Regions from separate parts of the Billgrantia sp. C5P2 genome, predicted to be linked through region 2. Evidence: predicted binding sites of a transcription regulator. Region 2 holds the regulator's gene; each other region holds the start of a gene.
What was found. The regulator LexA, encoded in region 2, represses DNA repair genes until DNA is damaged. The targets are predictions, from matches to a motif close to TACTGTNTANNTANACAGTA.

Region 1: the regulator LexA is predicted to act here: its motif matches at 7,512-7,531, upstream of recN (DNA repair protein RecN).
Region 3: the regulator LexA is predicted to act here: its motif matches at 2,010-2,029, upstream of ACRWQA_RS16865 (LexA family protein).

What each region holds. Positions count from the first base shown of each region.
Region 1 covers NZ_CM128542.1:4,491,938-4,502,179, forward strand. The annotation lists gene ACRWQA_RS20930 (MBL fold metallo-hydrolase) at 85-2,049, shown strand; gene ACRWQA_RS20935 (DMT family transporter) at 2,031-2,960, opposite strand; gene ACRWQA_RS20940 (DUF2218 domain-containing protein) at 2,957-3,238, opposite strand; gene dnaJ (molecular chaperone DnaJ) at 3,418-4,569, opposite strand; gene dnaK (molecular chaperone DnaK) at 4,675-6,606, opposite strand; gene grpE (nucleotide exchange factor GrpE) at 6,729-7,358, opposite strand; gene recN (DNA repair protein RecN) at 7,577-9,253, shown strand; gene fur (ferric iron uptake transcriptional regulator) at 9,340-9,786, opposite strand; gene ACRWQA_RS20970 (outer membrane protein assembly factor BamE) at 9,859-10,242, shown strand, end outside.
Region 2 covers NZ_CM128542.1:2,511,440-2,521,681, forward strand. The annotation lists gene aptA (omega-aminotransferase AptA) at 1-668, shown strand, start outside; gene ACRWQA_RS11535 (CoA-acylating methylmalonate-semialdehyde dehydrogenase) at 705-2,195, shown strand; gene hglS (2-oxoadipate dioxygenase/decarboxylase HglS) at 2,285-3,646, opposite strand; gene ACRWQA_RS11545 (2-aminoadipate transaminase) at 3,649-4,920, opposite strand; gene ACRWQA_RS11550 (hypoxanthine-guanine phosphoribosyltransferase) at 5,109-5,687, opposite strand; gene nagZ (beta-N-acetylhexosaminidase) at 5,737-6,750, opposite strand; gene ACRWQA_RS11560 (L,D-transpeptidase) at 6,873-7,391, opposite strand; gene ACRWQA_RS11565 (TetR/AcrR family transcriptional regulator) at 7,393-8,061, opposite strand; gene lexA (transcriptional repressor LexA) at 8,258-8,905, shown strand; gene dinB (DNA polymerase IV) at 9,047-10,096, shown strand; gene ACRWQA_RS11580 (energy-coupling factor ABC transporter permease) at 10,099-10,242, opposite strand, start outside.
Region 3 covers NZ_CM128542.1:3,655,323-3,665,564, reverse strand. The annotation lists gene ACRWQA_RS16880 (RNA polymerase sigma factor) at 1-194, shown strand, start outside; gene ACRWQA_RS16875 (DUF1428 domain-containing protein) at 239-601, shown strand; gene ACRWQA_RS16870 (MgtC/SapB family protein) at 606-1,883, opposite strand; gene ACRWQA_RS16865 (LexA family protein) at 2,044-2,502, shown strand; gene ACRWQA_RS16860 (Y-family DNA polymerase) at 2,499-3,776, shown strand; gene ACRWQA_RS16855 (bifunctional nuclease family protein) at 3,870-4,742, shown strand; gene ACRWQA_RS16850 (methyl-accepting chemotaxis protein) at 4,803-6,554, opposite strand; gene ACRWQA_RS16845 (acyl-CoA thioesterase) at 6,679-7,500, opposite strand; gene tadA (tRNA adenosine(34) deaminase TadA) at 7,564-8,055, shown strand; gene ACRWQA_RS16835 (sensor domain-containing diguanylate cyclase) at 8,032-10,008, opposite strand; gene mltF (membrane-bound lytic murein transglycosylase MltF) at 10,021-10,242, opposite strand, start outside.

The sequences.
Region 1 (10,242 bases), 2.0 Mb from region 2:
CACGGGCCCGCAGGGCCGAGCGCTTGGGCAAGGAGGGCGCTTTCGCCCACACTGGGCATAGCGAAGCATCAAGCAAGGAGCGCCATGCCCACGACACCGGAGCCGTCCCACGACAACCCGCTGCTCGACCTGCTGCGCCGCCACCCCCGCGTATTGCTGACCGGCCCGCCCGGCAGCGGCAAGACCACGCTCGTGCGCCGCGTGGCCGCCCAGCTTGCCGATCAGGGCCAGGCTTGCCATTGCCTCGCCGCCGACCCCGGCCTGCCCGGCTTCGGCCCACCCGGTGCCATCTGCCTGGGGCGCTGGGACCCGATGCGGGGGGAGGGTGGCGAATGGCACCTGGAGACCATCGAGGCCCTAGGCACCCTGGACAGTGCGCGCTTTCGCCTGCCGCTGGTCGAGGCGGTGCGTCGTCTTGCCGAACGGGTCGAGGCCGGGCCGCTGCTCCTCGATGCGCCGGGCGTGGAGCGTGGCATCGGCGGCGCCGAGCTGCTCGCAGCACTCGTCAGCGCCAGCCACGCCAGCGCCGTGGTGCGGCTGGCGCCGGAAAACGCGCCCGACCCTTACGCGCAGGAGCGTGTAGCGCTGGACCTGGAAGTACTGAAGTTGCCCGCCGCCGCGGAGGCACGCCACCCAGGGCGCCAGCTTCGCACCCAACGACGTACCGAGGCATGGGACACCTACCTGACCGAAGCCGTGGAGCAATCGCTCGATCTCGTCGGCCTGGCCATTACCGGCACCCCACCTCCGCGCGACGCCCCCCACGCTTGGCACAGGCGCCAGGTCGGCCTGCTCGACGCTACCGGCCGCACCCTGGCCATGGGGGAAGTGCTGGCTCTGGAAGGTGAGCGGCTCAAGCTGCTGGCTCCGCCACTGGGCGACACCCCGCGCACCCTGGTGATACGTGACGCCATGCGCCATCCCGAGGGCCATCTCGGCACGGCGCGCCCCTATCGTGCCCCTTACCCAGCGACACCCGACGAACCATCCCTGAGGCTACCGTTACAGGAAGCCATCGACGGCCCGCGGCCGACGCTGCGCCTCGATGGGGTCCGCGCCACGCTGGTCAACGGCGTGTTCGGCGACCCGCTGCTGCATCTGCGCCTGCGTCATCGCAAGCGCAGCCTGCTGTTCGACTTGGGCGACCCCGGTCGGCTGCCGGCGCGGCTGGCCCACCAAATCAGCGACGTCTTCATCAGCCACGCCCACTTCGACCATATCGGCGGTTTCCTGTGGCTGTTGCGCTCGCGCATCGGCGATTACACGCCGTGCCGGGTCTACGGCCCACCCGGGCTCGCCGGTCACCTGGACGGCTTGATGCGCGGCATCCTGTGGGATCGTGTCGAGGAGAAAGCGCCTCGCTTCGAGGTCTTCGAGCTGCACGACAAGCGCCTGGCCCACTATCGCCTGGTGGCCGGCCAGCCGATGAAGGCGCTCTCGCCGCGCGAGGTCGATGACGGCGTGCTGCACGTGGAGCCCGGCTTTCGCGTGCGAGCGGTCACGTTGGATCACGGCACGCCGGTGCTGGCCTTTGCCTTTGAGCCGGACGTCGAGGTCAAGGTGCGCAAGGAGCGCCTGGATGCGCATGGCTGGGCACCCGGCCCATGGCTCGGCGAACTCAAGCAGCATGTACACGCCGGCGTGGACGAGACGGTGATCGAACTGCCCGATGGCCGCCAGCGGACGGTCGCCGAACTGGCCCAGCACCTGCTACTTTCGCAACCTGGGAAGCGCCTCGTCTATGCCACCGATTTCGGCGATACGCCCGATAATCGCGAACGCCTGCTCACGCTTGCCCGCGGTGCCGAGGTGCTGTTCTGCGAGGCCTCGTTTCGCGAGGATCAGGCGGAGCAGGCCCGGCGTACCGGCCACCTGACTGCCCGCGGCTGCGGCGAGATCGCCGCCGCGGCCGCGGTCGGCCAACTAGTGCCGTTCCACTTCTCGCGTCGCCACGTCGACGACGTGGGCAAGCTCTACGAAGAGATTCGCCGGCATTTTCCGCGCCTGGCCGCCACACCCGGCAGCGAACCCTATTCCGAAGTGGATTGACACTTCTGGGCGCCCTTGCCGTTCTGGCGCAACAGCATGCCGATGGCGGCCAGCACCAGGGCGCTGCCCGGCAGCCACTGCCAGCCGATCTGCTCGGGCGCGGTGGCGAACAGCAACAGCATCGAGACGAAGGGCACCATGTAGCCGTAGGCGGTGACGGCCCCGGGCGTGAGCACGGAGGTGGCACGCTGCATCAACCAGAAGGTGAGCGCGCTGGAGAAAAGCCCCAGATAGACCACCAGGGCGACGTCCTGCCAGCGCATGCCGGCCAGTTCGGCAGCGGGCTCGATGGCAAGCCCCAGCAGGCCGATGGCGAGCCCTCCCAGCCCCAGGCTCCAGAAGGTGCGCACCGCCGCCGACTCCGGCAGCCATTCGCGGGCCAGCCCCCACTTGCTCAGCACCGGGTAGAGTGCCGACGACACGCAGCCGAGGAAGAACACTGCCTCACCGATACCCAGCTGCAGGCCTTTGCCGTGGCTGAGGGCTTCGGCAAAGGCGAGCCCCAGCGCCCCGCAGGCACCCAGCGCCAGGATCGCCGGCAATTGCCAGCCCAAGCGCTCGACGCGAAACCCGAGCCCCAGCAGGTAGGCCAGCAGCGGCACGGTGACGTAGAGCGTGGCCATGGAGAGCGCGGTGGCATGGTGGGCGGCCCAGAACATGGCTGCGAAGAAACCGGCCAGGCACAGCCCCATCAGTGCGTAGAGCGGCAACAGCCGCCAGGGCGGCAGGAAGTCGGGCGAGCGCCGTGCCAACCACCATAGCCCGGCACAGGCGATGGCGAAGCGCAGGGCGGTGAGCGAAAGCGGTGGCAGCTCGCCCATCAACCCCACGGCGGGAAACGACAGCCCGACCAGCAGCGACCACAGCAGCATGCCCAGGTGGGCAAGCCGGGGCGTTATCGGCGCGCTCAATTTTCCCAGACGATCGCCAGGTCCTCGTCGCCCGCCATGCGCTGCAGGTGGGAGTCGACGACGCCTTCCAGGCGGTCGAGACTCTCCTCCTCCAGCGCCTCGATGGCCACTACCAGCTTGCCCGGCTCGACGCGCATCACGCAGGAGCCCTCATCGAACACCACCCGGCTCTCGGTCTCGCCCTGCTCCACCTCCAGCTTGTGCGCCCAGTGCTTGCACAGCCGGCTCATCAGCCTCGCCCCGGACTCCGTGGCGATCTCGGCACGCGACATCGGCATAGCAACGATCTCCATTCGTATTGGAGCTAACAGACTAAGACGCGCGACGGGATCGGCGCCAGTCCTGGCTGGCCCATACGGCGCAACATTACGCTCAGCCGAGCGATACGGCAGTGCGCCAGATGAAAAAAGCCCTCGATACCTGAGGCACCGAGGGCTGCTAATGAGGCGGCCGGGACTTACGGCTTCATATCCTCGAAGAACTTCTTCACGCCGTCGAAGAAGCCGCTCTTCTTGGGCGAGTGGTGGGCGCTGTTGCTGCCCCCCAGGCTCTCCTGGAACTGACGCAGCAGCGCCTTCTGCTCCTCACTGAGATTGACCGGGGTCTCCACCACCACCTTGCACAGCAGATCGCCGGGCGGGCCGCCACGCACCGGCTTGACGCCCTTGGCGCGCAGGCGGAAGAGCTTGCCGGTCTGGGTCTCGGGCGGGATCTTGAGCTTGACCCGGCCGTCCAGCGTGGGCACTTCGAGCTCGCCGCCCAGCGCGGCATCGACGAAGTTGATCGGCACCTCGCACTGCAGGTGCTTGCCGTCGCGCTGGAAGATGTGGTGCGGCTTGATCGCCACCTGCACGTAGAGATCGCCGGGCGGGCCGCCGTTGATGCCGGATTCGCCCTCGCCGTTGAGGCGGATGCGATCGCCGGTGTCCACCCCGGCAGGAATCTTCACCGACAGGGTGCGGGTCTCGCGCATGCGGCCCTCGCCGTGACACTTGTGGCACGGCACCTTGATGTGCACGCCGCTGCCGTGGCAGGTGGGACAGGTCTGCTGCACGGCGAAGAAGCCCTGCTGCATGCGCACCTGGCCATGGCCGTTACAGGTGGGGCAGGTCTCCTTGGTGGAGCCAGGCTCGGCACCCTGGCCGTCGCAGCGGTCGCATTCCACGTGACGCGGCACGCGGATATCCACCGTGGTACCGGCGACGGCACTCTCGAGATCGAGCTCGAGGTTGTAGCGCAGGTCACTGCCGCGCTGCGGCGCATGGGGGCTGCGCCGCCCGCCGCCGCCACCGAAGATGTCGCCGAACACGTCGCCGAAGATGTCGCTGAAGCCGCCGGCACCCGCACCGCCGAAGCCGCCACCGCCGAAGCCTCCGGCCTGGCCGTCTACGCCGGCATGGCCGAACTGGTCGTAGGCGGCGCGCTTCTCGCTGTCGGAGAGGATCTCGTAGGCCTCTGAGACCTCGCGAAACTTCTCCGCCGAAGTGTCGTCACCCGGGTTACGGTCCGGGTGGTACTTCTGCGCCAGCCGTCGGTAGGCCTTCTTGATGTCTTGGGTCTCGGCCCCACGCTCTACGCCGAGCACCTCGTAATAATCGCGTTTGGACATGGGTCCATGCGCCTCCTGGTCTAGGCAGCTCTGCCCGATCCGCGGAAACGGCAACGCGGGAGTCGTCCCCCCGCGCTACCGTCGCCCGTGGCATCGCCTTGGCGATTACTGCTTCTTCTGGTCGTCGTTGACTTCTTCGTACTCGGCGTCGACCACGTCTTCTTCCGGCTTGGCGCCGTCCTCCTGGCCTTCGCCACCGCCCTGCTGGGCAGCCTCGGCCTGAGCGGCGTACATCTTCTGCGCCAGGTTGCCGGAGGCCTCGGTCAGCTTGTCCAGCTTGGCCTGGATGTCGTCCTTGTCGTCACCCTTGAGCGCTTCCTCGAGTTCGGAGGCGGCCGTCTCGATGGCCTGCTTCTCCTCGTCGGTGGCGTGCTCACCGGCTTCCTGGACGGTCTTGCGTGCCGCGTGGACCATGCCGTCGGCCTGGTTGCGCAGGGCCACCAGCTCTTCGAACTTCTTGTCTTCGTCGGCATGGGCCTCGGCGTCGCGCACCATCTGCTCGATCTCTTCATCGCTGAGGCCGCTGGAGGCCTTGATGACGATCGACTGCTCCTTGCCGGTGGCCTTGTCCTTGGCCGAGACGTTGAGGATGCCGTTGGCGTCGAGATCGAAGGCGACCTCGATCTGCGGCACGCCGCGCGGCGCCGGCGGAATGTCGGCCAGGTCGAAGCGGCCCAGTGACTTGTTGCCGCCGGCCTGCTTGCGCTCGCCCTGCAGCACGTGGATGGTCACGGCCGTCTGGTTGTCATCCGCGGTCGAGAAGGTCTGGGTCTTCTTGGTCGGAATGGTGGTGTTCTTCTCGATCAGCGGGGTCATCACGCCGCCCAGGGTCTCGATGCCGAGCGTCAGCGGGGTGACGTCGAGCAGCAGCACGTCCTTGACGTCGCCGCCCAGCACGCCGCCCTGGATCGCCGCACCCACGGCCACGGCCTCGTCCGGGTTGACGTCCTTGCGCGCTTCCTTGCCGAAGAAGTCGGCGACCTTCTTCTGCACCAGCGGCATGCGGGTCTGGCCACCGACCAGGATTACGTCGTCGATCTGGGAGGCGGACAGGCCGGCGTCGGAGAGCGCGGTCTTGCACGGCCCCATCGAGCGCTGGACCAGGTCTTCCACCAGCGACTCCAGCTTGGCCCGGGTCACCTTCACGTTGAGGTGCTTGGGCCCGGTGTTGTCGGCGGTGATGTAGGGCAGGTTGACGTCGGTCTGCTGGGCGCTGGACAGCTCGATCTTGGCCTTCTCGGCGGCTTCCTTGAGGCGCTGCATGGCCAGGTTGTCGCCCGAGAGGTCGATGCCGCTGTCGGCCTTGAACTGATCGACCAGATAGTTGATCAGCGCCATGTCGAAGTCTTCACCACCCAGGAAGGTGTCGCCGTTGGTGGCCAGCACCTCGAACTGGGTCTCGCCGTCGACGTCGGCCACTTCGATGATGGAAATATCGAAGGTACCGCCGCCCAGGTCGTACACGGCGATGGTCTTGTCGCCGCGCGACTTGTCCATGCCATAGGCCAGCGCCGCCGCGGTGGGCTCGTTGATGATGCGCTTGACCTCGAGGCCGGCGATACGCCCGGCATCCTTGGTGGCCTGACGCTGGGAGTCGTTGAAGTAGGCCGGCACGGTGATCACCGCCTCGGTGACGGGCTCGCCCAGGTAGTCCTCGGCGGTCTTCTTCATCTTCTTCAGCACTTCGGCGCTGACCTGCGGAGGTGCCAGCTTCTTGCCCTTCACCTCGACCCAGGCGTCACCGTTGTCGGCCTCGACGATGCCGTAGGGCACCATCTTGATGTCCTTCTGCACCACGTCATCCTTGAAGCGACGACCGATCAGGCGCTTGATCGCGTACAGGGTGTTCTGCGGGTTGGTGACCGCCTGGCGCTTGGCCGACTGCCCCACCAGGATCTCGCCATCATCGGTGTAGGCGATGATGGAGGGCGTGGTGCGGGCGCCTTCGGCGTTCTCGATCACCTTAGCACTGTCGCCGTCGAGCACGGCCACGCAGGAGTTGGTAGTCCCCAGGTCAATACCGATGATGCGTCCCATAGGAAATCCTCGAAAATTCGTTTGCCTTTGATCCATCTCAGCGGCAGTTGCCGCGGTTGACGTCTATCTGGGGGGCGGGGCAAGAATTTTCAAGCCCCGCCACCGTTTTCATCCACTCGAATTCAGCCGGCGGCCTGGCTGACCACCACCATGGCCGGGCGGACGAGGCGGCCGTTGAGCAGATAGCCCTTCTGGATCACTTCCATGACGCTGTTGGGCTCGAGCTCGGGGTTGGGCACCATGGCCATGGCTTCGTGGTACTGCGGGTCGAACGGTTCGCCAGCGGGGTCGAGCGATTCGACGCCGAACTTGGCCAGCACGTCGTGCTGCATCTTCAGCGTCATGGCCACGCCCTCTTTATGAGCCTCGGTGGCATCGTCGCCCATGGCCTCGAGCGCCTTTTCCAGACTGTCGACCACCGGCAGCAGCTCCTTGACGAAGCGCTCCAAGGCGAACTTGCGCGCCTTCTCGGCCTCCTGCTCGGCACGGCGCCGTACGTTCTGCGCCTCGGCGGCGGCACGCAGCGCCTGATCCTTGGCGTCAGCCAGGCTCTGCTCGAGTTCCTCCACCTGGGCGGCCAGCATGTCGGCCTCGGGATTGTCGCTCACCGCCGTCGGCTCCTCGGAGGCAACGCCCTCCTCGTCCCCGGCGACGATGGCATCGTCCAGCTCGCCTTCCATCGGCTCCGGCCGAGCCTCTTCCTCGCGCCGTTCCAGCTCATCGTCGAGCGGGGTCTGGGGTTCTTTAGCCATGCGTATCTCCTGAAGCGTGGTTCGGCCATGCGGCCGCAACGGGTTCGGTTGGGAGAAAGTCTCGAATCTGCCGCCTATATGGGGGCCCTGTCGGCAATCTCAAGAGAGTGGAAGCGTTGATGTACCCTGCGTGCGTTGAGAGAGGGCCTCGACTACTGTATAAAAACGCAATAATGTGTATGGATATCCAGCCCTTTTGCCGGCCGCCGGGAGGTCCCATGCTGATTCAGCTCGCCATTCGCGATTACGCCATCGTCGACAGCCTCGACCTGGAACTTGCCGGCGGCATGACGGCCATCACCGGCGAGACCGGCGCCGGCAAGTCGATCCTGCTCGGCGCACTGGGGTTGTGCCTGGGCGAACGTGCCGATGCCGGCAGCGTGCGTCACGGCTGCGAACGCGCCGACCTCTCGGCGCGCTTCGACATCGCCAGCCTGCCGGCCGCCCGCGCCTGGCTCTCGGAACGCGAACTTCCCGCCGATGACTGCCTGCTTCGCCGCGTGGTAACGGTCAATGGCCGCTCCAAGGCGTGGATCAACGGCCAGCCGGCCACCGTGGCCGATCTCAAGGCGCTGGGCGAACGCCTGGTCGAGATCCACGGCCAGCACGCTCATCAACTGCTGCTGCGCGAGGAGACTCACCTGCGCCTGCTCGATGACTTCGCCGGCAACCGTGGCGCCGTGGGCGAGCTGACCGAGACCTTTCGCCGCTGGCAAGCAGCTCGGCGCCGTCTGAAACAGCTGACCGAGAGCGGCGACGAGGTGCAGGCGCGCCGCCAGTTGCTGCGCTACCAGGTCGATGAGCTCGATCTCCTGGCATTGGGCGAGGAAGAACTCGCCACTTTGGAGCACGAACAGGAGCAGCTCGCTCACGCCGAGGAGACGCTACGCGAGGCGCAGGTGGCGGCCGAATGCTGCGATGGCGACGAAGGCGGCGTGCTGTCACTGCTCAACCAGGCCACGCAGCGGCTCGACCCGCTGCCGGGAAGCGACCGCGGCACGTTGGCCGAGGTACTGGCCATGCTTGGCGAGGCGCGCATCCAGGTCGAGGAGGCCGTACGCGAACTCAACCGCTTCGCCGATACCACCGAGCTGGACCCCGAGAGGCTAGCCTGGGTGGAGTCGCGTCTCAGCGAGGTCCACCGCATCGCGCGCAAGCATCACGTGATGCCGGAGGAGCTGCCCGCACTCCATCAGCGGCTGCAATCCGAACTGGAGAGCCTCGAAGGCGGCGAGCACGACCTCGAGGCGCTGCGCGGCGAGGTCGAGGCGCTGCGCGATGCCTGGCGCGAACAGGCGCGCGCGGTCGGCGAGGCTCGCCGCCAGGCGGCGGGAAAGTTCGGCAAGGCGGTACAGGAGCAGCTCGCCTTCCTGGCCATGGGCAAGGCGCGCTTCGAGGTGGAAGTCGAGGCCCGACAGTCACCGCAGCCGGACGGCATGGAGGAGGTACGCTTCCTGATCAGCGCCAATCCCGGCCAGCCGCCGCGCCCGCTGGCCAAGGTCGCTTCCGGCGGCGAGCTGTCGCGTATCAGCCTGGCGATCCAGGTAGTGGCGGCACGCCACTCGACCATCCCCAGCCTGGTGTTCGACGAAGTGGACGTGGGCATCTCCGGCGCCACCGCTGAAATCGTCGGCCAGCTGTTGCGTCGACTGGGCGACAATGGTCAGGTCATGACCGTGACCCACCTGCCCCAGGTGGCGGCCCAGGCGCATCACCACCTGCATATCGAGAAACAGGCCAAGCGCAATGCCACTCTGACGCGCATGGCGCTGCTCGACGAAGCCGGCCGGGTCAGCGAGCTGGCGCGCATGCTCGGCGGGGTCAATCTTTCCGATCGCACCCTGGCCCATGCCCGGGAAATGCTCGATGCCAGCCAACTGGGTGCCTCGCACTAGGGCCCGCCGAAGGGAATACACCGCTACGCAAACGGCCCCGATCGTGGATCGGGGCCGTTTCGTATCGCCGGGCAGGAAGTAAGAGCTTACTTGCGAGTCGAACCGTCCTGACGCGTGGTATTGGAACCGCGCGGACGCACGTAGAGCACCAAGGCATGATCGACGAGCTCGAAGCCGTGCTCCTCGGCGATCTCCCGCTGGCGGCGCTCGATGGTCTCGTCGAAGAATTCGATGATCTCGCCGCTGTCGAGGCACACCATGTGGTCGTGGTGCTCCTCCTGGGAGATCTCGAACACGGCATGGCCGCCATCGAAGTTGTGGCGGATCACCAGGCCTGCCGACTCGAACTGGGTCAGCACGCGATAGACGGTGGCCAAGCCAACGTCCTCCCCGGCTTCCAGCAGGGTCTTGTAGACATCCTCGGCGCTCAGGTGGTGCTGACCCGTGGCATTCTCGAGGATCTGCAGGATCTTCACTCGGGGCAAGGTGACCTTGAGGCCCGCCTTGCGCAGTTCATGGTTCTGGTCGGCCATGTTCGCTCTTCGCAGTATCAGGTAGGGTCGGGTATGATCGACCGAATCCACGATAGTGAAGAACGGACACAAATGCAAAAGCTGATCAAAACCCTCCCCCTCGTCATCGCCCTGACCGTGGTCAGCGGCTGTGTCTACAAGCGTGACCTCCCCCAGGGCAACTACATCACCGAGGGCATGGTCCAGCAGCTCCAGCCCGGCTTGAGCCGCGCCCAGGTCGTCGACCTGCTGGGCAGGCCGCTGCTGGAAGCGCCCTTCGATGCCAATCAGTGGGATTACGTGTTCCGCCTAGACGAGGCCTACGGCGGCGTGCAGCAGCGGCGGCTGACGCTGACCTTCGACGGCGAGCGTCTGGTCAACATCCAGCAGGAAGGTAACTTCGCCGAGGACATCGAACTGCGCGCGCAGGACGACATCGGCCCGGCGGCCGAGGGTTCCGACCCCGCCGGCATGATG
Region 2 (10,242 bases):
CCCTGGCCGGATCGGCCGGCGTGATCCCGCCACCCAAGGGCTACCTGCAGCGGCTGCGAGAGATCTGCGATGCGCACGACATCCTGCTGATCTTCGATGAGGTCATCACCGGCTTCGGCCGCATGGGCTCCATGACCGGCGCCGAAGAATTCGGCGTGGTGCCGGACATCATGAACGTGGCCAAGCAGCTGACCAACGGCGCAGTTCCGATGGGCGCGGTAATCGTGCAGGGCGAGATCTACCAGACCTTTATGGATCAGGGCGGCCCCGACTACATGCTCGAGCTACCCCACGGCTACACCTATTCGGGCCACCCGGTGGCCTGTGCCGCGGCGCTGGCGGCCCTGGACGTGCTCGAGAACGACCGCCTGATCGATCGCGTGCGTGAGATGAGCCCAGTGTTCGAAGCCTCGCTGCACGGCCTCAAGGGCACTCGCTATATCAGCGACATTCGCAACTACGGGCTCGCCGGCGCCTTGCAGATCGAGAGCTACCCCGGCGAGCCGGCCCGGCGCCCCTTCGAGATCGCCATGAAGTGCTGGGAGAAGGGCTTCTACGTGCGCTACGGCGGCGATACCATCCAGCTCGGCCTGCCCTTCATCGTCGAGCGCGACGAGATCGACCGGCTCGTGAATGTACTGGGTGAGACCCTCGGCGAACTCGACTGAATACAACAGACACTCGTTTCATCTAGAGGTAATGCAATGACTACGCTCGGCCACCTGATCAACGGCGCACGCATCAACAGCGAAGGGCGCACCCAGGACATCTTCAATCCCTCCACCGGCGAGGTCGCCGGCCAGGTCAGCCTGGCCAGCAAGGCCACCGTCGAGGAAGCCATCGCCGCCGCCCAGGCCGCCTACCCGGCCTGGCGCAACACGCCGCCGGCCAAGCGCGCGCGCGTCATGTTCCGCTTCAAGCAGTTGCTGGAAGAGCATGCCGACGAGATCTGCCGCCTGATCGGCCAGGAGCACGGCAAGATCGTCCACGACGCCCAAGGCGAACTGCAGCGCGGCATCGAGAACGTGGAGTATGCCTGCGGCGTGCCGGAGCTGCTCAAGGGCGAGCACAGCAAGAACGTCGGCCCGGGCATCGACTCCTGGAGCGAGTTCCAGCCGCTGGGCGTGGTCGCCGGTATCACGCCCTTCAACTTCCCGGCCATGGTCCCGCTGTGGATGTACCCGATGGCCATCGCCTGCGGTAACACCTTCGTGCTGAAGCCGTCCGAGCGCGACCCGAGCTCGACGCTGTTCATCGCCGAGCTGGCGCTGGAGGCGGGCCTGCCCGCCGGCGTGCTGAACGTCGTCAACGGCGACAAGGAAGCCGTCGACGCCCTGCTCGACGATCCGCGCGTGCAGGCCGTCAGCTTCGTCGGCTCCACGCCGATCGCCGAATACATCTACGGCCGCGCCAGCGCCAACGGCAAGCGCTGCCAGGCCCTCGGCGGCGCCAAGAATCACGCCATCGTGATGCCCGATGCCGACATGGACAACGTCGTCAACTCACTGACCGGGGCCGCCTTCGGCTCATCGGGCGAACGCTGCATGGCACTGTCCGTAGCCGTCGCCGTGGGCGACGCCGCTGCCGACGCCCTGATCGCCAAGATGCAGGAGCAGATGCAGAGCCTCAAGGTCGGCCCCTTCGCCGACGCCGGTAACGATTTCGGCCCGGTGATCACCAAGGCTCATCAGGAGAAGGTCTGCGGCTACATCGACAGCGCCGAGACACAGGGTGCCGAGATCGTGGTCGATGGCCGCGGCGTGCAGGTGCCGGGCTTTGAAAACGGCTTCTATGTCGGCGGCACCCTGATCGACCGCGTGACCCCCGAGATGACCTGCTACCAGGAGGAGATCTTCGGCCCGGTGCTGCTGGTGGTTCGTGCAGGCTCCATGGAGGAAGCCATGAAGCTGATCGACGATCACGAGTACGGCAACGGCACCTGCATCTATACCCGCGACGGCGAGGCCGCCCGCTACTTCAGCGACAACATTCAGGTCGGCATGGTCGGCATCAACGTACCGCTGCCGGTACCGGTCTCCTACCACAGCTTCGGTGGCTGGAAGCGCTCGCTGTTCGGCGACCTGGCCGCCTATGGGCCGGATGCCGTGCGCTTCTACACCAAGCGCAAGACCATCACCCAGCGCTGGCCGTCGGCTGGGGTCCGTGAAGGGGCACAGTTCTCCTTCCCCTCCTGACGCCAGGCAATAGCATGATGAAGCCGAACCAGGTCTCCTGGTTCGGCTTTTTCATTCATTTTTGCTCCTTCCCTCGGAGCGGCGGCCATTCAACCGACCAGTGCCTTCAATACCGTTTCGCGAGAAACCCGCTCACGCTCGGCATACAGCGCCAGCTCGTCGGCGACCGGTGCCCCGAGAGCCTGCTCGAAGGCTTCGCGATTGGCACTACCGGCATAGGTGCCGCTGTGCCCACCGCCCAGATTCGACTGGAAGATTCCGGCCGCACTCACCGGCAGGAAGTCCTCATAGGTCAGCGGCCAGGCCGTGACCAGGCCACGCTCGATCAGCTCCTCCAGGTTGCCGCTCTCCACACGCCCGGCGGCCTCACCGGCTTCGGTGAGGCGGTAATGGCAGAACGCCAGGCCCTCACGCCGCAGGGTCTTCTCGTCATCGGGGAAGTCGGCGAAGATCTCTTCGAGTACGCTCTGATGCGCCGCGTTGTCGAGGCCGGCGGTGCGGCGCCGTGCATCGCCCAGCAGGCTGTCGTAAAGCTCACGCCCCCTGGCGGTCAGCGCCATGCCGCGCTGCTCGACCTCACCGAAGCGGGCGGTATGTGTGCCCTGCCGCTCGCCGGCAAAGCGAATCTCCTCCTCCAGGGCCTTGAAGCTGGTCTGGCGCAGCAGTATCGGGCAGGCGCGACGGGGCGGCCCTTCGATAACCGCCTTGGGATTCATGCCGGCATCGGGCATGCGTCGCTGCGTCTCGTCGATGTTCAGCGTGCGCGGCGTCAAGTGGTTGATATGCGGCCCGCGAAAGCAGACCACGTCGGCGATCAGGCGATGCTCGGCGTGCAATGCTTCGTAAGTCTCCAGATCCACCGTGGCATCGCGATGCCAGCGGAAGGTCTCCAGGGCCTCGGCGATGAAGCGCTCGGCCTGCTCCTCGTCGAGCCCGCCCTGCGCTTCGTGCAGTTCGATCGACGCCCGACAGCCGTCGGTGAAGATGTCGCGCCGGGCCAGAATGGCGGCGGCGCGCTCACGCAATGCCTGGCTCTCGATCAGCTCGAGGCGCAGCAGCGAAGTGAAGATCCGGAACGGGTTACGGGCCAGTGCCGCATCGTCGATCGGGCGGAAAGCCGTGGCGTGTACCGGCACTCCGGCCGCGGAAAGATCGTAATAGCCCACCGGATGCATGCCCATGACCGCGAAAAGGCGGCGCAGCACGGCCAGCTCCCGTGCCGTACCCACGCGGATGGCACCATGGCGCTCGGCACCGAGGCGTTCCAGCTCGCCGTGAGCGGCCAATCGCGCGGCCAAGGCGGGGTCGGCCTCGAGTGTTTCCCGATTCACTCGCTCGACCAATTCGAGCAGGGTCCCGTACTGAGGCACCTCGGCCTGGTACATGGCCGACATGGCCCGGGCGAAACGTTCGCGAATGTCATCGGAACAGAGGAAACGGGACGCGGGCACTTTCATGCCTCCTTGATATCGAGTTGAATGAGTGACTCCAGGGCATGCTCGATGCATGCGAGCCCTTCCGTCATGATTTCGGGTTCAGCAGTGAGTGGCGCCAACAGGCGCAACACGTTACGCCGACGGCCGCTCGGCATCAGCAGTACACCGGCCTCACGCGCCGCCGTCAGCAGCGTGGCTAGATGCTCGCCGCCGCTGGCCCGGATCGTATCCTCGAAGACGATCCCGCGCATGGCTCCTATCCCGGTGAGCTTCCCCACCATCGGAAAGCGCCCGCTTGCCTGCCAGCGCCGATGAGCCTCGACGATCAGCGCCTCCTGGCGCGCTCCCCAGGTGGTCAGGGCTTCCTCGCTCATCAGCGCCATCACCGTCCGCGCCGCAGCACAGGCCATGGCATTACCCGAGTAGGTGCCTCCCAAACCGCCCTTGGGAACGGCATCCATGAGTTCCGCCCTGCCCGCTACCGCGGCCAATGGCAGCCCCGCCGCCATGCTCTTGCCCATCAGCAGCAGATCGGGCTCGACCCCCAGGTGGGAGAAGGCGAAGCGGGTCCCGGTTCGCCCGAAACCCGACTGGATCTCGTCGAAGATGAGCACGATGCCGTGACGATCGCACACGTCGCGCAGCCGCATGGCGAAGTCACGACACAGCAACCGGAAGCCACCCTCGCCCTGGACCGGTTCGACAATGATGCATGCGACCTCATCGGCAGGCGTTGCGACCTCGAAGAGGCGCTCCAGGGCGGCCATGGCCTGGTCGGCATCGACACCGCTATCGCCACTGGGGAAAGGCACGTGGTACACCGGACCCGGCAAGGCGCCCAGCCGGTTCTTGTAGGGCTTCACCTTGCCGTTGAGATTCAACGCCGCCAGCGTGCGCCCATGGAAGCCGTCATCGAAGGCGATGACCGTCTGCCGTCCGGTCGCCGCGCGCGCCACCTTCAGTGCGTTTTCGGTGGCCTCGGCCCCGCTGTTGGTCAACATGCAGGAAAGCGGATAGGAAACGGGCACGAAGGTGGCCAAGGCTTCGGCAACCTCCAGATAGCCGCGGTGCGGCACGGCATTGAACGCCGAATGCATCAGCGTATCGACCTGCGCCTTTACCGCCTCGACGATGACGGGATGCGAATGGCCCAGGTTGAGTACGCCGATGCCGCCAACGAAGTCGATGTAACGATTGCCGCGCTCATCCCACACCTCGGCATTGCGCCCCCGCTCGATGCAAACGGGATGCACGACACCCAGGGCCTGGCTGATATGAGGAAAGTCCATGTCGAATGCCTGCACTCGTCAAAGGTCAAGTGACCTCAATGAGAACAGACGGCTGGCCCGCTCCACAAACGAAAAAAAGACGCCTATGCATTCCCAAAAGTCATGCTGAAAGGCGTCTTTAACGTACTCGGGCGGGTTTTCAGGTAGATGGAGGTACGACAAAACCCACCCATTCCTGAATGTATGAATCAAAGCCCTTTGGGAGCGAAGATGCCCGGCGCGTTGCGCCAGTAGCCCTTGTAGTCCATGCCGAAGCCGAACACGTAGCGGTCGACCACTTCGAGGCTGCAGTAGTCGGCCTTGAGGCCGGGTACCGACTTGCGGTCGTGGCGCTTGTCCACCAGCACCGCGGTGGAGATGCTGGCCGCCCCCGCCTCGCGGCAGTAGGCGAGTATCGCCGCCAGGGTGGCGCCTTCGTCGAGGATGTCGTCGACGATCACCACGTGGCGATCGGCCATGGGTATCTCCGGCGAGACCCGCCAGAACAGCTCCCCTCCGCGCAGGCCGCCGCGATAGCGGGTGGCGTGGAGGTAATCGACCTCCAGCGGGAAGCCCAGGCGAGTCAACAGGTGGCCGGTGGTGATCAGGCCACCGTTCATCACGCAGTAGAACACCGGTAGCTTGTCCCCCAGGTCGGCAGAGATCTGCTCGGCCATGCGGTCCAGCGCGCGCTCGACCTCCTCATGGCTGATCAGGCAGTCGGCGTTCTCCATGACGTCGCGCATGGAGGCAAGAGATTCGTGAAAATCGGCTTCGAGCTTGGGCATGAAGGACTCGTATCAGTACAGGTAATCGAATGGGTTTCGGTCAGGCAGTTCAGAACGAAGCCATGGCCTCGAGCCGTGCATGCACACGACGCCAGCGCCCCAGCGCCTCGATCGCCTCGATGTCGGGACGGGCCCGGCCGTAGCGCAAGCGCGCCGTCAGGCGTGTGGTCCGTCCTTGGCAGGCTTCCAGCGCCTCGAGCGCAGCGGCGCGGTCGTTGCACACCAGCACCATGTCGCAACCGGCGTTCAGCGCCGCCAGGGCTCGCTCACCCGGCGTACCGGCGAAACCGGCACCTGCCATGCCAAGGTCGTCGGAGAAGATGGTGCCCTTGAAGCCAAGCGACTCGCGCAGCAGGCCCAGCCAACTGCCGGAGAAGCCTGCCGGACGCGAGTCGAAGGCAGAATAGATGACGTGGGCCGGCATGACGCCATCGAGCCGAGAGGCGAGTTCGGCAAAGGGTATCAGGTCGTGCTGACGCAGCGCTTCGAGCGGGCGCTCATCGACCGGCAGCTCCAGGTGCGAATCAGCCGCCACCCCGCCATGTCCGGGAAAGTGCTTGCCCACCGCCGCCATGCCGGCTTCGTGCAGGCCACTGATGAACGCACCGCCCATGGCCGCGACGGCCTGAGGACTGGAGGAGAAACTGCGATCGCCAATTACGCTGGAGATGCCGGTATCGACATCGAGCACCGGGGCAAAGCTGAGATCGAGCCCGCAGGCCGCCATCTCCATGCCTAGAAGCCAGCCGGTATCCAGGCACAACCTCAGGGTCACTTCCGGAGTGGCCTCATAATCCCGGCCGATCCGACCCATGGCGGGTAGACGAGTCACTCCTTCACGGAGCCGCTGAACCCGGCCACCTTCCTGGTCGATGGCCAGCAGCAGTTCGGGGCGAACGCGCCGAATGCTATCGCACAACTCCCGCACTTGCCGCGCATGCTCTACATTGCGGCCGAACAGGATGACACCTCCCACCTCGGGACGCTTGAGCAGCGCGCGCTCTTCTTTGCGTAATGCGGTGCCTTCCAGATCGAGCATCACCGGGCCAAGGGTCTGGGTCATGTTCGGTGTCCTTGGGGCATGAAAGGGAGCTGATTCTAGACTAAAGCCGCCTACGGCAACAGCCATCCATGACACACCTGAACCGAACCTCAGTGGAACCGGCATGCCTGCGCCTTATCTCGTCATTCGTGCAGCCAGACGGGCGTGCCGGGCAGTGCCAGTGCGAAGACCTCCAGCAGTGCCTCGTCACGCATGCGGATACAGCCATGTGAACGAGCCTCACCCATCGGCTGATCCGGCGGTGTGCCGTGTAGATAGATATAGCGCCTCTGTGAGTCGACGTCGCCGCCACGATTGAAATCACGCTCGAGCCCGCACAGCCAGAGGATGCGAGTCAGGATCCAGTCGCGCCCCGGGTGAGCGGCCGCCAGCGCCGCGCTGTAGATCTCGCCGGTGGGGCGCCGGCCCCGAAACACCGTGCCAGCCGGCTGACCGCCGCCGATCGCCGCTCGCACGTAATGCCAGCCCAACGGCGTGCAACCGCTGCCCTCTTGCTGGCCCGTTCCCGCCAGTGCCGTCGACACCGGCCACTCCGCCAGGGGGCGCTCGCCTTGCCACTGGACGAGGCACTGGCGACCGACATCGATCTCGAACCAGTCCCCATCCCGGGGCGGTAAAGCGTCCAGCCGAGGGGTGCGCATATCAGCTCGCCTTGGCCGGCTGCATGGCGGGAGGCGGAGGCAAAGGAGCGTTCATGGCAGCTACCACCACGGGACGCAGACGACGTATCAGGTCGCGCACCGAGACGTGCTCATGGTAGTCCTTCTCCGCAATGTCACGCAGTGCATCGAGGCCGGACAGTGTGAAGATAACCGTGCCGAGGACGAAATGCAGGCGCCAGAACCGCTCGGCATCGGGCAACTCCGGGGTGGCGAGTCGCACCAGCTCGGTAAAGCGAGTGAAGACGCTGCCGTACTCCTCCTGGATATGGCGGCGCAGATGCCCCTGGGCCTGGCTGTAAGCCAACCCCAACAGTTTCATGAAAACCTTGAGGCTATGTTTCTCGGCGGGCACTTCGAGCACGGTGCGTGCCATGGTCTCAAGTAGTTCCTCCAGCGGAATGACACCGCCCGCGTGGCGTGCTTCGAGTTCATCGAGGGCATGATGAAAACGCACGGTGAAGGGATCGAGATAGCGCGAGAAGACCGCCTGTATCAGTGCCTTCTTCGAGCCGAAGTGATAGTTGACCGCGGCGAGGTTGACGCGAGCCTTGCTGGTGATGGTGCGCAGCGAGGTCTCGGCGAAGCCGCGCTCGGCGAACAACACCTCTGCGGTGTCGAGAATGCGCGTGACGGTATCGGTTTGGGCCATGATCAGTTTCCACTGAAAACATCTGTTTTAAACATTACAAAAGTCTACGACATTACGCTTTATCCCTCAACATATGGCGTTCCAGATTCGTTTTAAACATCTTCTGAGCGACTGCCGAGGCGGAACATCACCTTTTACTGTATGGGCTTCCATGCTGTATACTTGACCAATACGGCAGTCGCCACTGGAGTTCGCCATGACACGCCCACTGACCTCGCGCCAGCAGAACGTTTATGACTTCATCGTCAAGACCATGAACGAACTCGGCTATCCGCCAACCCGTGCAGAAATCGCCCGAGCGCTGGGCTTTCGTTCGCCCAATGCCGCCGAGGAACATCTGCGCGCACTGGAGCGCAAGGGCGTGATACGGGTGATTCGTGGCACCTCGCGCGGTATTCGCCTGCCGGCTCAGGAGGTCGATAGCACCCTCAGTGAGCCAGGCAACGAGGGACTGCCCATCATCGGCGAAGTGGCTGCCGGCAGCCCTGTTCTTGCCGCCGAGCACATCGATCGCTATTGCCCCCTGCCCCCGGACTTCTTCACCCCTCGCGCCGACTACCTGCTCAGGGTACGTGGCCTGTCGATGAAGGATGCCGGCATCCTCGAAGGCGACCTGCTGGCGGTACATCGCACCGATCGCGTACGCGACGGCCAGATAGTGGTGGCGCGCCTGGAGGACGAAGTCACGGTCAAGCGCTTCCACCGCCAGGGGCACCATGTGGTGCTGGAAGCCGAGAACGCCGATTTTGCGCCCATCGAGGTGGATCTGCGTCATCAAGAGTTGGAGATCGAGGGTATCGGGGTGGGAGTTATACGCGGCGGCAGCGGCCAAGCTTTGGGTTGATCGCTTCCTGAACTCGACCATACGGCGTTGGAGCTCTCCTCGGAATGCTCATTGACTACAGTCAACTCCGCTTCCTCGTCGAGCTCCGCCTTGTCTGGTCGTCGCTCAGAAAGCGCTCTAGCTGAGCGGAACGACGCCCCCATGAGCCGCAAGATCCTGCATGCCGATTGCGATTGCTTCTACGCCGCGGTGGAGATGCGCGACAACCCCTCTCTCCGTGAGGTGCCGCTGGCGATCGGCGGCAGCGCCGAGGGGCGCGGGGTCATTGCCACCTGCAACTACCCTGCCCGTGCTTACGGCATTCATTCCGCCATGCCGACGGCGCGGGCGCTGCGCCTGTGCCCTCACCTCACTCTGTTGCCCGGCGACTTCGACCGTTACCGCGAGGCTTCACGGCAGCTGCTGGCGATCTTTCACGAGCTGACGCCGCTGGTGGAGCCGCTGTCGCTGGACGAGGCTTTCCTCGACGTCACCGACGTGACCCGCTTTTCGGGCAGTGCCACCTGGATGGCACGCTGGCTGAAGGAGGAGTGCTTCAAGCGGGTGGGTATCACCGTCTCGGTGGGCGCCGCCCCGGCGAAATTCCTGGCCAAGATTGCCAGCGACTGGGAGAAGCCGGACGGCCTTACCGTCATCGCCCCCTCGCAGGTAGACGACTTCCTGCGCGAGCTTCCAGTCACGAAGCTGCACGGCGTTGGTCCGGCCACGGCCAAGCGTCTGCAGACCCTGGAGATCGCCACCTGTGACGATCTGCAGCGCATTCCACTGGAGCGCCTGCTGCAGGAGTTCGGCAAGTTCGGACGACGCCTGTTCGAGCTGGCACGGGGCATCGACGACCGGCCGGTGCGCATCGAGCGCGAGCGAAAGTCGGTGAGCGTGGAGACCACCTTCGCCACCGACCTGCCCGACCTGGCGCACTGCCACACTCAGCTGTCGCCGCTGTGCGAACGCCTCGAGGCGCGCCTGGCTCGTCATGGCCACCCCCCGATCGCCGGCACCTTCGTCAAGGTGCGCTTCGACGACTTCTCCCTCACCACCCTAGACTCCCGGGGCGGCCTGCCCACTCTCGACATCTTCGCCTCACTGATGCAGCAGGCCTGGGCCAGACGCCAGCGTCCGGTACGCCTGCTGGGCGTCGGGGTACGGCTGGTATCGGACGATGCACGGCGGCAGCTCAGCCTGCCGCTATAGGCCTACTTGGTATCGATATAGCGATGAGCGTTGAACGTCGCAACCCAACTGGGGTGATAGACCATCAGCACGCTGAGCAGCATGCCGGTGAGGAAGGCTTCCGAGGGCATCAGCAGTGGCAGGAAAAGCGCGTACTCCTTGGCCAG
Region 3 (10,242 bases), 1.1 Mb from region 2:
ACCTGCTGCCGGCGACGCAGGCCGACCTGCTGCGCCGGCTGGGTCGCCATGACGAGGCGGCGATGCATTACCGCGAGGCGCTGAAACTGGTCACGCACGACGCCGAGCGACGTTTCCTCGAACGCCGCTTGCGCGAGGTAATGGCAACCGCCGCCGATGTCGATTTGCCGTTGGCTGGCTCGAAAGAGGGATGAGGCCTCTTGGCTATCACCAAGTTCATTATTCAGGAGACATTCCCATGAGCTACGTCGATGGATTCGTAGTGCCGGTTCCCGAAGGGAATCTCGACGCCTACCTGGACATGGCCCGGCGGGCCGGAGAAATCTGGCGCGAACACGGCGCCCTGGAGTACGTGGAGTGCGTGGCCGATGACGTCCCGCCGGGAGAGCACACCTCCTTTCCCCTGAGCGTCAAGCTTGAACCGGGAGAGACGGTGATCTTCTCCTGGATCCTCTACGCCTCGCGTGAGGAGCGCGATCGCATCAATGCCAAGGTGATGGAGGACCCGCGCATGGCCGATATGATGGATCCGTCGAACCATCCGTTCGATGGCAAGCGCATGATCTGGGGCGGGTTCCGTGAGGCGCTGAGGATGCCTTAGGAGCCTAGAGCAACCAGGCGACAGCCAGCCCCACTACCGCGGAAGCCAATGTCGGGCCGGCAATGCAGCGGGCCAGGTGAGCATTGCCGGCGCTGACGGACAGCACCACCTTGAACAGGTTGTTGACCGAGGCCGCCAACACGATGCCCTTCACGGCGGTGGAGAGTTCGATGGTGCTCGCGGCCATGCGGCTCAGCGACAGGGCAACGGCATGCACGTCCGCCATGCCGGAAACGGCGGCCAACAGGTAAACGCCGGCATCGCCGAGCCAGGCGCGCAGCCACTCACCCAGCACCATGACCGCCGTCAACAGGGCCCCGAGCAGAAGCGCGGCACGCAGCTCCAGCGGGTTCTGGGTCATCGGCCGGTCGGCCTTGAGGTTGCGGCGATGGCGGCGCCATAGCCACAGCGCCGGCAGGAAGAGGGTCACGCCCATGGCAGCGACCGGCGCCAACAGGCGCGGCAGCAGCGCGGGGCCGAGCAGGGCGGCATAGAGCAAGAGACGCGGCAGCATGGTGCCGCAAGCCAGCAGGATGCCCGCAGCGAGCATCGGGGCGAGCTGCGGCTCGCGGCGTGCCTGGCGGGCGTACTGCAGGGTCAGGGCGGTGGAGGAGGTGAGCCCCGCGAACAGCCCGGTGAACAGGATACCCTTCTCGGTGCCGCCGAGGCGCACGGCGAAGTAGCCGACGAACGAGATCGAGGCAATCAGCACCACCAGCCACCAGATCTCGTAGGGGTTGAGCACGCCGCCGGGGCCCATGTCTTCGTTGGGCAGCAGCGGCAGCATCACCACGCTGATCAACAGCAGCTTGAGGCCGGCATCGAGTTCGTTGGCCTGCAGCTTGTTGAGCAGGCCGTGGATTTCGCGCTTGTTGTCGAGGATCAGCGCCGTGACCACCGCGCAGGCCGTGGCCAGCCCAATGTCCACCGCTACCGCCAGGGCGCCGAAGCAGAAGGTCAGCAGCAGCCCGACCAGTCCGGTGATGCTGTAGTCGCGGCTTTGATCCATGCGCGCCCGGTAGCCGACCAGGGCGATCATCGCCACGGCCAGGAAGATCAGCGGAAAGGCCCAGCGCGTCAGCACTTCCGAGAGCAGGGCCGCCACGCCCCCGAACAGTCCCACCAGGGCGTGGGTGCGCACCCCGGCCACCCGCTCGCCCCACTCCCGCTCGCGAGCGACCCAGCCGCGTTCGATGCCGATCAGCGCGCCCAGCAGCAGCGCCACGGCAAGTTCTATGAGCACGGTATTGTCGGCCAGAAAGTCGCTGGCAAGGTCGTCCATTGCCTTCCTTCCTTGGATAATCTCTCTCCAGCGTGGAACGTCGCGCTGCCGCCTTCAACCACCAAGATGGGCAGGCCAGCCCTTCACCTCAGCGAGGCGCTTGCCAGCGGGCAGATTCTTGCCGGATACTGTATTTATTTACAGGTTTGCTGGAGGCCCCATGTCGCTTGTCCCCCTCTTCGCGCTGCGCATCGTCGGTAGAGCCGCGACATCGCCCATGCCGCAGTATCTACCCTTGTTGGGCTGCCGGGTACGCGCCGGTTTCCCCAGCCCCGCCGACGATCACCTGGATGGCGATCTCAATCTGCATGAGTATGTCGTGCGACGTCCGGCATCCACCTATTTCGTGCGTGCCGAGGGAGACTCGATGCAGGGCGATGGCATCCACGACCGCGACCTGCTGGTGGTGGACCGCAGCCTGGAGCCGTTGCCGGGACGGGTAATCGTGATCGCGGTGGATGGTGAACTCACCGTCAAGCGGTTGGCGCACCAGCGTGGGAGAACCATGCTGCTGGCCAGCAATCCGCGTTTTGCGCCGATTCCGTTGGAAGGGCGCGAATGTCATGTCTGGGGCGTGGTGACCCATGTGATCCATGCGCTTCCGGGAGCGCCGGCATGATCGCCCTGGTCGACGGCGACAGCTTCTACGTCAGCTGCGAGCGAGCCTTCGACCCGCATCTGGAAGGGCTGCCGGTTGGCGTGCTCTCCAACAACGACGGCTGCGTGGTGGCACGCTCACGGGAACTCAAGGCGTTGGGTGTGGCCATGGGGGCGCCACTGCACCAGCTACCCCCGGCCATTCGCCGCCAGGCCGTGCTGCTTTCCAGCAACTACGCCCTCTACGGCGATGTCTCGCGCCGGGTGAACCAGGTGCTTGCCGAGTTCTCCCCGGCGGTGGAGCTTTACTCCATCGACGAGAGTTTCGTGCACTTTTCCGGCTTCGAGCCCGGGGCGCTGGAAGCCCATTGCCGGCGACTGCGCGAGACGGTGCGGCGCTGGACCGGTATTCCGGCCGGCGTGGGTCTGGCCCCCACCCGGGTACTGGCCAAGCTGGCCAACCGCTTGACCAAGCGCGAACCGGCCTACGAGGGGGTCTGCCTGCTCGAGGCCGACAGCGACATGACCCGCCAGGTACTGGAGCAACTACCGGTCGTTGGCCTGTGGGGCGTGGCCCGACGTACGGCCGAGCGACTGGAGCTGATGGGCATCGAGACGGCCTGGCAATTGCGGCAGGCCGATCCCAAGTGGATTCGCGATGCGTTCTCGGTCGTGCTCGAGCGCATCGTCTGGGAGCTGCGCGGCCGTCCAGCCATCGAACTCGAGGATCTGTCCGTACCGCGCCAGCGCATTCTCGTGTCGCGCTCCTTCGGCAAGCTGAGCAGCGAGCTTGCCGACCTGAAGGCCGCCACGCGGCAGCATGCCGCCCGGGCGGCTGAAAAGCTGCGCCGACAGGGCGGCATGGCCCGTGCGGTACTCGTCTTCGTGCGCACCAACCCGCACCGCCCAGGGGATGCCCAGTACGCCAACAGCCATGTCGTGGCGTTGCCGGAGCCCTGCAGCGACACGCCGAGCATCCTCGCCGTTACGCGCCAGGCGCTGGCGGCGATCTTCCTCGAAGGGCATCGCTACCAGAAATGCGGCGTAATGCTGCTGGACCTGGTGGATGCCGGGCGCTGCCAACTGTCGCTGCTGGATGAGCCCGCCGACGAGCGGCGGCGCGATCGCAGCCACCGGCTGATGGCGACCCTCGATCACCTCAACCGGGAGATGGGGCGCGACACCGTGCGCTTCGGCCTGCCGCACAAGGACAACGCCTGGGCACTGCGTTGCCAGCATCGTACCCAGCGCTACACCACCTGCTGGAAGGAGCTGGTGAAGGTCAAGACGGAATGATGGCAGGCCGCATAACGATTGTCGGTAATGACGTGGCAGTGAGGCACCCCGGGTGCCATGCTGATATTGACTGCCTGCATGCAGGAGATGCTCATGCCACTGCCCATACGCTGGCGCTATCTGCTGTCGCTGCTGTGCGGTGCCGTGCTGTTGGCGGAGCCGTTGGCTGCGGGCGCGCGTGAACTCGCCGCCGAAGTCGACGAGATGGTCGAGGTGGAAGTCGCCACGGTGGGGCTGGCCGGCTTCGGTGGTCCGCCGGTGGTGCTATTGCGCGAGCCGGGTGCGCGCGAGGTGATCCCGATCTTCATCGGCGTCAGCGAGGCGGGGGCCATCCTGCGTGGGCTGGCCGGTGAGCGTTCTCCCCGTCCCATGACTCACGACCTGCTGGGCGATGTGCTCGGCGGCATCGACGCCACTCTGGAGCGGGTCTACGTCGATGCGATCGTCGATCACACCTTTCTCGGCATGCTGGAACTGCGCCTGCCGGGGCGTGACGAGACGCTGCTCATCGACAGCCGACCTAGCGATGCCATCGCCTTGGCCCTCTTTGCCGGGGCAAGCATTCACGTGGCCCCCAAGGTGCTCGAGGCGGCTCGGAACATCGAGTACGAAGGATTGGATGAACAGGTGGTCGTGGCGCTGGGCATAAGCGTCACGCCAGTCACCGACGATTTGCGCGAGGCGCTGGGCCTGCCCGACCGCCCCGGGGTGCTGGTCAGCGACGTGCGCGGTCCGGCGGCAGAGGCCGGACTACGCCCCGGCGCCTTGCTGCTCGAGGTCAACGGCGAAGTACCCGACACACCGCTGCGCTACCTCGAGCTGGTACGCGACACCGCCGTGGACGAAGACGCCCGGCTGCGTTATTGGCAGGAAGGCGAGGAGAACGAACTGGAAGTCACCACCGATGTTCCCCCGCCGCAGCCCGTGCCGCGGCTGCGGCATGACGTGCCGGGCGTTCGTACCTGAGATGCTGGACCAGTCAAAGCCGTGATAGCTGCGGCCGGCTCCATGGCCGGCCGCCGGTCCTCAGAAGGTTTCCCATTCCTCCTCGCTAACGTGCGCCTTGCGCGGCTTGGGGTCCGTGGCGGGGCGGGGAAGCGCCCGCTGGGGAGCTGCGGTATGCCGCGGCATTGCCGCCTGAGCTGGAGTTTCCTCACCGAGAATGAAGGTGTTGACCAGGTCGCTGAGATGCTGCGAATGATGGCGCATTTCACCGGCCACGGTGGAGGATTGCTGCACCATGGCGGCGTTCTGCTGGGTCATGGTGTCCATCTCGGCCACGGCGGTATTGACCTGGCCAATGCCTGCATTCTGTTCCCGCGCCCCGGCGCTGATCTCGGCGATCACGTCGCTGACCCGAGCCACGCTGGCGACGAGTTCTCGCATGGTCTCGCCGGCCTGTTTGACGATGCTGCTGCCCTCTCGGGTATGGGCCGCGGAGGCGTCGATCAGTTGGCGGATCTCGCGTGCGGCATCGCTGCTGCGGCTGGCCAGGGTACGAACTTCCTGAGCCACGACCGAGAAGCCGCGACCGTGTTCACCGGCACGAGCCGCTTCCACCGAGGCGTTGAGCGCCAGGATATTGGTCTGGAACGCGATACTGTCGATCAGCTTGATGATTTCCGCGATGCGACCCGACGAGGTATCGATATCGGCCATGGTGCGCTCGACGCGCTGCATGGCGGTTTCACCCTCGCGCGCCACCTGGGTCGTGGCCACCACCAACTGGTTGGCCTGCTCGGCGGACTCGGCGCTATGGTTCACCGTGGCAGTGATCTCCTCCATCGAGGCGGAGGTCTCCTGCAGGTTGGCGGCCGCCTGTTCGGTGCGGGTGGCCAGCTCGTCGCTGCTCTGGGCAATCTCTTCGGCGGCCTGATTCACACTCGCGGTGCTGCGCCGCACGTCACGCAGGGTGTCCTGCATACGCGAGACGAAGGCGTTGAACTGGTTCGCCAGCTCGCCGATCTCGTCGCGGCTCTCCACCTTCAGCCGACGGGTCAGGTCGCCTTCGCCCTTGGCGATGTCGCGCATGGCCGCGGCGGTGCGGCGGATCGGTGCCACGGTACGGCGCACCAGCCAGGTCGACACGAAGGCGACAACGACGAACAGTCCCAGCCCAAGCAATGCGGAGGTCAGGATGGACTGGCGCAGTTCGGCAGTCGCCTGAGCCTTGGCGTTGGCCATGGCGGCATCGATGTCGGTGGTGTAGACCCCGGCGCCGAGCATCCAGTCGAACTCGGGCACGTTGACGGCATAGGAGTACTTGGTTTCGATGCTGCGGGTGCCGGGATACTCCCACGGATAGGAGTAGTAGCCGCCGCCTTGGCGGGCCACGTCGATCAGGTCGCGGATGATGTAGGCGCCATCGGGCGCCTGCACGCCGATCATGTTGGTGCCTTCGCGCTCGGGCATCGGCGCGGTGACCACGTTGAGCCCGTCGTGTTGATAGGCGAAGACGTAGTTGCCGCCCTCGAATCGGATGGCACGCAGGATCTCGGCGGCACGCTCGCGCTTCTCGGCGTCGCTGAGGTCGGAGGCTTCCAGGATGGGCTGGATGGCTGAGTGAGCGCTCTCGACCACGTCGCGAACCCCGGTCCTGCGCGTGTCGATGAGTAGTTCCCGCTGATGCTCCAAATTGACTCGGCTGTCCTGGGCGCGGGTATAGCCATCGATGACCACCAGGCTGAGTGTGGTCAGCAGCAGGGGCAACAGGACCAGGAGCAGGAGGCGAACCTGAAGGCTCAGTGCGAATGGGGTCTTGGGAGCCGATGCTTGCATTGCGAAACCTCGAAGCTAGTAATGTACTGATACGATCGTAAGTACTTACTAACTTCGGCCGGTCTCAACAATTCTTTAGGTCTTCCTGACTCCCCGTGGCTACGACATTAGTCAGTGAGTGGTCTCAGGGAGTATCGCGCAGGCGGGTCAGGCCCTCCTGGGCGGAGGAGGCAACCAGTCGACCGTTGCGATCATAGATGCTGCCCCGGGCGAAGCCGCGGGCGCCGCCGCTCCAGGGGCTGTCCATATCGTAGAGCAGCCAGTCGTTGACCTTGACGTCGTGATGGAACCACAGCGCGTGGTCGAGGCTGGCGATCTGCAGCTTGGGGTCGCGGAAGGTAATACCATGGGGCACCAGGGCCGTGGTCAGCAGGTTGAAGTCGGAGCTGTAGGCCAGCAGGTAGCGGTGCAGGGCGGGATCGTCGGGCAGTTCACCGGTGAGGCGGAACCACAGCCGCTTGCGCGAAGGTTGGCCTGGCTCGGCTTCGTCACCCAGGTGCAGGAACTCGATGGGATGGCCGGGAAAGCGCTCCAGGCGAGCGTTCGGATCCTGGTCCAGCGCTTCGGGGAGGGTGACCCCGGGCATGGCTATCTGGTGGGTCATGCCCTCTTCGCGGCCATGGAAGGAGGCACTGCAGAAGAAGATGGGACGCCCCTTCTGGATGGCGGTGACGCGCCGAGTGGTGAAGCTGCCGCCATCGCGCACGGCGTCGACCTGATAGACTACCGGGCGATGCGGGTCGCCGGGGCGCAGGAAATAGCCGTGCAGCGAATGCGCCTGGCGGCTGGTATCCACCGTGTGAGAGGCGGCCGAGAGTGCCTGGCCGAGTACCTGGCCACCGAACAGCTGTGGCAAGCCAAGATCCTGGCTACGGCCGCGGAACAGGTTCTCTTCGATCTCTTCCAGGCCGAGCAGGTCGACGAGCGCATTCAGGGCATCGGTCATGGGGCTTCCTCTGGGCGTATCATACGGTTGTTTCAGGCAAACAGCATAACGGAGTCCGCGCCGATGCGCAGTGACGAATTCTACATGCACCGGGCGCTGGACCAGGCCCGCGAGGGGCTGGCCGCCGGCGAGGTGCCGGTGGGGGCGGTGGTGGTGGATGCCGCCGGCGAGATCGTCGGTGCCGGCTACAATGCCCCCATTTCGGGCCACGACCCCAGCGCCCACGCCGAGATTCGCGCGCTGCGTGCTGCCGCCAGGCACCTGGGCAATTATCGCCTCGACGGCTGCACCCTCTACGTCACCCTGGAGCCTTGCCTGATGTGTACCGGAGCGATCATCCATGCCCGTATCGCCCGGTTGGTCTATGGCGCTGCCGAACCGCGTACCGGCATGGTGGAGTCGAAGGCCAACCTGTTCGCCCAGCCCTGGCACAACCATCGGGTTGCGGTGGAGGGAGGGGTGCTCGCCGCACGTGCGGCGAAGATGCTCAAGGCCTTCTTCGAAATCCGGCGTGACAGCGGGGCAGCCTCGTCAGACGCTTTCGGTGATGGTTAATGGCGGGGCGACCCTGACCCGATTGCGCCCCTCGGCCTTGGCGCGGTAGAGCGCATCGTCGGCAGCCTGCATGAGGATGGCGACGTCAAGCGGGCCGTCGACCAGGGTGACGACGCCGATACTGGCCGTCAGGATCTTGCCATCGTGATGTCGTAGCTCGGCGTCCTGCAGCCCCTGGCGCAGTGCTTCAGCCACCTCCCGTGCCTGCACGGGGTCGGCCAACGGCAGGCAGGCAACGAACTCTTCCCCACCATAGCGGGCGAACAACCCACCGTACGGTTCGACAATTTCACGTCCTATTCGGCCCAACTGATCCAGGTAGCGGTCGCCGATCAGGTGGCCCTGATGGTCGTTGATATGCTTGAAGTGATCGACATCGCAGATCAATACGCTCAATGGCCGTTGCGTGGCGTTGGCGTCGAGTGTCTCCATGAACAGGCGGCGGTTGGGCAACTGGGTCAATTCATCGTGCCGGGCCAGCCACTCGACCTCTTCCTGCAACCGACTGCGAGTACGAATCTCGCGGCGCAGTTCGGTATTGGTGACGTGCACCCGGCGATGCTGATGCGCCAGGCGGGTATAGCCGTGCAGTACCAGGTAGAGCAGATAGGCCAGGGTCAGGCCGGTGACGAGGCTGACGATAGGATGCCGAGGCAACTGCTGCAGCAGCCGGGAGTGACTGGGCTGGATATCCAGGCCCAGTGGTACGCCGCCCACGTCGAGCTGCACCTCGTGCTGCCAGGGGCCGAGGCGGATGTCGGGGACCTGGCTGGCCAGGACCTGTTCGCCCTGGGTGAGCAGCAGGCTGGTGTGCTGCCGGTCGACTTCGCTGAACAGCGTTTCCGCCAGCATCGGCAGGCTGATGACCATGGCCACGGCGCCCAGGGTTTGCCGCTCATTCAGCGGAATCGGCAGGTAGTGGATGATGCCGGGAACGCCCTGCAGCAGCATGATGACGTCCGTGTGCCCGATGCGCTGCTCGAAGAGCGCTCGACTGACCGCTTCGCGCCCGGCAGGCTGGGCATCGAACAGTCGCGCACCCAAGGCCCGCTGATTGATGTCGTTGAACGGGTAAATCTGCGTGATGCGGCTGTCGGGGTCGACGAAGGCGATATTGAGCAGGTAGCGAAAATCACGATGGTAGAGCGCCGCCTGTCCGGTCCATTCGGCCTGGCGGGGCGGGGTGTCGAATAGGGTCCAGACGTTGGCGAAGCGCTCCACGGCGGCCAGGTGGTCGTGGATCTCTCGCGTCAGGCGCTCGCCGAGCTGCCGGGCTTCCGTCTCGACGGTGGCCTGTAGCTCTCTCTCGGTGACGGCCTTCTGGTGGTGCCACAGCAGCAATGCGGCCATGACCAGGACCAGTGACGGTGCCAGGGCGCGTCTGAGGGCGGCAGCGTGAGCCCGCCAGCCCGGCAGGGCGGCAAGCCCCAGGCCGACCAACAGCGTTGCCATGGCCAGGGTGGACCACGGCCCTGCTGCTGTCCGCAGTAGTTGAGTATCGAGATCCGCTCTGCCGAGCAGCCCCTGTACGCCCAGCAGTAACGCGGCCATCAGCAGCAGGAGCGGACCGCCCAGTGCGGATCGGCTTCGCGTGGCTACCAGCGCGGCAAGCAGAATCAGGCTCAGGGTCGTCAGCAGCGCCGGACGCCAGGCTTCCAGCGTCAGCCCGCTGGCCAGGCCTCGGCTCAAGGCGTCCCAGCGCGACAGCGGTATCCAGTACTCCGGCAGCACGTAGCTCGCCAGCGTCAGGGCCAGCGGCAGGAGGGTCAGCCCGACCAGTATCTTCGCTGGCGCATGCCAGCCTCGCAGCAGCAGCATCTTGGCCAGAACGAGCATTCCCGTCAGCCCGAGCGCGACGAATTCAGGCAACGGGCGCCCTTCATCCACGAGCAGGACACCTATGACGAGGGGGACGATGGCCAGGCAGGTAAAGAAGGTGGCATGGCGATACATGGTCACGCTCTTCTAGAGAAGGGGAGAGATGATGTCGAACAGCGGAGCGCCATCATCCTCGCCGTTCGGCAGATCGTTTAATTGCAGGTACTGCTGCTGGCTGCGGTCGACGTAGGTCAGGATCTCATGGTAGCGCCTGATGTTGCGTACATAGATGACCGGCTCTCCGCCACGGGCGTAGCCATGGCGAGTCTTGCTGTGCCATTCATGTTGCTGCAGCAGCGGCAGCGCCTC